DNA from 2 places in the Bradyrhizobium sp. INPA03-11B genome. Region 2 is predicted to be linked to the other one. Evidence: predicted binding sites of a transcription regulator. Region 2 holds the regulator's gene; the other holds the start of a gene.
The links. The regulator LexA, encoded in region 2, represses DNA repair genes until DNA is damaged. The targets are predictions, from matches to a motif close to TGTTCNNNNTGTGTTCNG.
Positions count from the first base shown of each region.

Region 1 (2,394 bases), on a different contig from region 2:
CGGCACGGGTTCATCGCCGCGACCAGCATGAAGCGCGCCGGATAGGTGACGCGATGGTTGGCCCGGCTCACCGAAACCTCGCCGTTCTCCAGCGGCTGGCGCAGCGAATCCAGCACGCGCGGATCGAACTCCGGCAATTCGTCGAGGAACAGCACGCCCTGATGCGCGAGCGAGATTTCGCCCGGCTTCGCGCGCATGCCGCCGCCGGTCAGCGCGGCCATGCTGGCGGAATGATGCGGGCTGCGGAACGGGCGCCGCGCCGTCAACGCGCCGTCGCGGATCTCGCCGGCGACGGAGGCGATCATCGAGACTTCGAGCAGCTCCGATGGCGACAGCGGCGGCAGGATCGACGGCAGCCGCGCCGCCAGCATCGACTTGCCGGCGCCGGGCGAGCCCATCATGAGCAGATGATGCCCGCCGGCGGCCGCGATCTCGAGCGCGCGCTTGGCGCTCTCCTGGCCCTTGATGTCGCGCAGATCGAGCAGCGCTTCCTCGCGCTCATGCACCTTCGGCTGCGGCCGCGACAGCACCTGCGTGCCCTTGAAGTGATTGGCGATCTGGATCAGCGAGTGAGCCGCGATGATCTGGATGTCCGGGCTCGCCCAGGCGGCTTCCGAGCCGCAGGCGGCCGGACAGATCAATCCCTCATCGCGCGAATTGGCGCCGATCGCCGCCGGCAGCACGCCCGCCACCGGTGCGATCGAGCCGTCGAGCCCGAGTTCGCCGAGCACGGTGAAGCCGCTGAGCGCATCCGGCGGGATCGCCCCGATCGCCGCCATCAGGCCGAGCGCAATCGGCAGGTCGTAATGGCTGCCCTCCTTGGGCAGGTCGGCCGGGGCGAGGTTGACGGTGATGCGGCGGGCGGGCAGCGCGAGGCCGGAGGCAATCAGCGCCGAGCGCACCCGCTCGCGCGCCTCCGACACCGCCTTGTCGGGCAGGCCGACGATCGCAAACGCCGGCAGCCCGGGCGCGACCTGCACCTGCACGTCGACCGCGCGAGCCTCGATCCCCTCGAAAGCGACGGTGGAAACCCGCTGGACCATGCTGCCCCTATCTTCCGCCACCCAAGGTAGCGGAGCGGGCCCTCCAGCGCAAGAACATTAAGAGAACATCCGGAGTGGCGGGTCCGGCTCGATGGAAAGCGTCAGTTTGCGGCTGCCACCCGAGGTTGCCTCAGCGGCATGCCTCTGAGTGTGGCCGGTTGGCGCCGTTCCCTGCTGATGTCAGGGAAATCTGGCTCGGAAATCTCCGAAGACCACCCTTGTACGAAAATCGACATAGCCCTATATCGATTATCAAGTATGGGCCAAAAAGGGCCGCACGATCGGGAGACATAAGTGATGGCAAAGAATGTTCGGCTTTCGGGGCCGACCCTTAAGGTGCTGAGGTTCTTTATGGGCGACGTTTCGCGGCCTCGTTCAGGTGCGGAAATTCACCAAGCGACAAGAATCGGCTCTGGGACTCTCTACCCGCTCCTCGTGCGCTTGGAGGAGGCTGGTTGGTTCTTAAGCGAGTGGGAGCAAATCGAGCCTTCGCAAGAGGGTCGTCCCCGCCGACGCTATTACACCATAACTGGTGCAGGCCAGCGTGCAGCGAGGGAGGCACTCGCGCCGCTCCAATGGGAAGGCGCTCTCGCATGGCAATCGTAACGGAAATAATAATCGGCGTTGGCGTGTCGCTGCTCGCGCAGGAAGTCATTGCCAATGCGCCTCGGATCACTCGCTGGCTTGTTATGCGTGCTGTGCGTGGTCTCCCCGAAAAAGATCGCGACCGCTTCTCCGAAGAGTGGCTGTCTCACGCGGAGGAGCTTCCCGGCAGTCTCGCCAAGTTACACCACGGGCTTGCATGTTACGTCCACGGCGTTCGACGCATTGTCCGCTATCGTAACGCACCGGATCTGAGACATCTTAACCGCACCGCGCTTGCTGTGATCCGCCTAAAGGCGTGGGCAGGCCTTCTTCGAGTCGATTTGAAGTTTATCGTTGTTATGGGAGTACGTGGTCAATTCCGTCGTATCAAACTCTCCATGCAAATCAACCGACTGCTTGTATCGACACTGATGCACGGACTGCGGAATGGGCACAGTATTGCCGATGTCCGCACAGCGTTAGACGCGCGGAGCAACGAACTGAAGGAAATCTTTGAGCGGCATCTCGGTACTCGCGTACGACAGGACTCGAAACGCTCAACTACCACCACTGAAAAAGCGGATACAGCGGCATGACCGCTCACGGTTGAGATCGTTGTCGCACCGCCTCGGATGGGTTCGCAAAATGCATCGGGGGCGGCCGGCTGGCCGCCTCCGACACGCTTTCTGTTAAAGATTCATCTGCATCGGCTCGGGATAGTAGTGGAAGCCCTCGCCGGCCTTGGCGACGTGGCCGTAGCCCGGCC
Region 1 is NZ_JASGSR010000034.1:29,046-31,439, reverse strand. It holds gene QMZ05_RS16670 (YifB family Mg chelatase-like AAA ATPase) at 1-1,043, opposite strand, end outside; gene QMZ05_RS16665 (helix-turn-helix transcriptional regulator) at 1,341-1,649, shown strand; gene QMZ05_RS16660 (hypothetical protein) at 1,637-2,224, shown strand; gene QMZ05_RS16655 (MBL fold metallo-hydrolase) at 2,318-2,394, opposite strand, start outside.
Region 1: the regulator LexA is predicted to act here: its motif matches at 1,094-1,111, upstream of QMZ05_RS16670 (YifB family Mg chelatase-like AAA ATPase).

Region 2 (2,394 bases):
GAAATCGCTTAGGTCATCCGCCGCCGAACGGTTCATTCCGCGGCGACGATGCGCTCAACCCAAAAACAGCGACGCGAATGCAGAGGGCCGCCGCTCCACAACCTTCGGCTTCTGCTCGACCGGCGGATGCAGCGCCGGCAGTTGCAGCACGCTGACGCGCTGCCCCTCGACGAGCTGGGTCACCAGCACATGGCTTCCGTCGGGGAATTCGACCGCGTCGTGATGGCGGTCGGGCACGTCGGGCTCGACTTCGTTGAACACGCCGACGCGGAAGTTCATCGTCTTGGTCCAGATCCAGCGGCTGTCGTAGCGAACGTTCTCGGCGAAAGCGAGCTCGGTGCCTGGCAGCATGCAGACCGCGACAGTGGGATCGTTCTCCGAAGCAAAGCCGCGGGTCGACGTGCCGCGGAAGGTCGTCGTGATCAGCGTCTCTCCGACAATGGCGGGGCGCGATGCCACGGCGTGCAGACTATAGTCACACATCGGTTGGCTCCTCATTTCGAGGTAGCGACCCGTGCCTCTCCTTGAGGCATAGGGCCTCTACCAGAGTGGACGATAGCGAACGAGTGTCTGCTCGTTTCTGGGCTATTCTACGACTGGCCTGAGACCGCCTCAATCACAAACACGCGACGCTGCGTGAGAGGTATCGGAGCGCATCGGGCTGGCCGCATGCTGCGCTATCTTCCAAGGAACGATCCGACGTGTTGCTCGTTCCTCGCCGCTGCAAGTATTTGCAACTCAGTACTTGCGATAGAGGCCGATCAGCTTGCCCTGGATGCGGACCCGGTTCGGCGGCAGGATGCGCACTTCATAGGCGGTGTTGGCCGGCTCCAGCGCGATCGACGCGCCGCGGCGGCGGAAGCGCTTCAGGGTGGCTTCCTCCTCGTCGATCAGCGCCACCACGATGTCGCCGGTGTTGGCGACGTCGTTGCGCTGGATCAGCGCCATGTCGCCGTCGAGGATGCCGGCATCGACCATCGAGTCGCCGCGCACTTCCAGCGCATAATGCTCGCCGGCGCCGAGCATGTCGGGCGGCACGCTGATGGTGTGGCTGCGGGTCTGCAGCGCCTCGATCGGCGTACCGGCGGCGATCCGGCCCATCACGGGGACGGCGACCGGACGGTTGCCGTCGTCCTCGGCGACCGGGGGCGTGCTGGTGCGCTTGCCGAGGGTGCCTTCGATGACGCTCGGCGTGAAGCCGCGGCGGCCGTTGCCGCCGCCGGCCGCGAGCTCGGGCAGCTTGATGACTTCGATGGCGCGGGCGCGGTTGGGTAGGCGGCGGATGAAGCCGCGCTCCTCCAGCGCAGTGATCAGGCGGTGGATACCGGACTTCGAGCGCAGGTCGAGCGCATCCTTCATCTCGTCGAAGGAGGGCGGCACGCCGGCCTCTTTCAGACGTTCATTGATGAAACGCAGAAGTTCGTACTGTTTGCGCGTGAGCATCTCGAGTATTCCCCCGGTTGATAGCGTCGTTCGATTCCGAGACTCTTCAGTGGGGCCTGCAGGCCGGGCCTGACCTCAGGAGCATTGTGCTTGTTGCAAGCGCTCCCTGGCGGCCTCCCGTTTGTAGACACCAGCACTCGAAACAAATCATGAACGGACACTATATGTTCGATATGTGTTCTGCAACCACTTAATTTCAGGTGAACGCGCTCGGCAACGCACAATGAGCGGGCCGCGAAAGCCTCACTCAGGCAGCGTCAGGATCTCGCATTCGGTGCCTTTGACAGCCGCCGGCGCAAACGGCGGACGCACGAGAAGTGCCCGTGCCGCAGCGAGATTCCCGAGCAGCGACGAGTCCTGCTGCATGACAGGCGTTGCGATCAGCGTGCCGTCTTCGCGCTCGTCCAGGCGCGCGCGCAGATAGTCCTCGCGCTGATCGTTGGCGGCGAGGTCGCGGCCGAGCAGGGCGCTCGCGCGGCGATGATGAATCGTTTTTCGGCCGCTCAACGCGCGAATCAACGGCACCAGGAACAGGAAGGCGCAGACATAGGACGACACCGGATTGCCGGGCAGGCCGATCACCCGCATCGGCCCTAGCCGGCCGTGCATCATCGGCTTGCCGGGCCGCATCGCGATGCGCCAGAACGCCATCTGGACGCCCTCGGCCTCCAGCGACTTCTTGACGAGATCGTGGTCGCCGACCGAGGCGCCGCCGGTGGTGATCAGGATGTCGGCACCGCTCTCGCGCGCCCGGCGGATGCCGGCCGTGGTCGCCTCCACGGTGTCGGCGGCGATCCCGAGGTCGACGGTCTCGGCGCCTTCGGCCCGCGCCAGCGCCCGCAGTGCGTAACCGTTGGAATAGACGATCTGTCCGGCGCCGGGCTTTGATCCCGGCATCACCAGCTCATCGCCGGTTGCCAGCACCGCGACCTTCGGCCGGCGGCGGACCGC
Region 2 is NZ_JASGSR010000022.1:87,499-89,892, forward strand. It holds gene QMZ05_RS11940 (hypothetical protein) at 55-483, opposite strand; gene lexA (transcriptional repressor LexA) at 739-1,443, opposite strand; gene glp (gephyrin-like molybdotransferase Glp) at 1,687-2,394, opposite strand, start outside.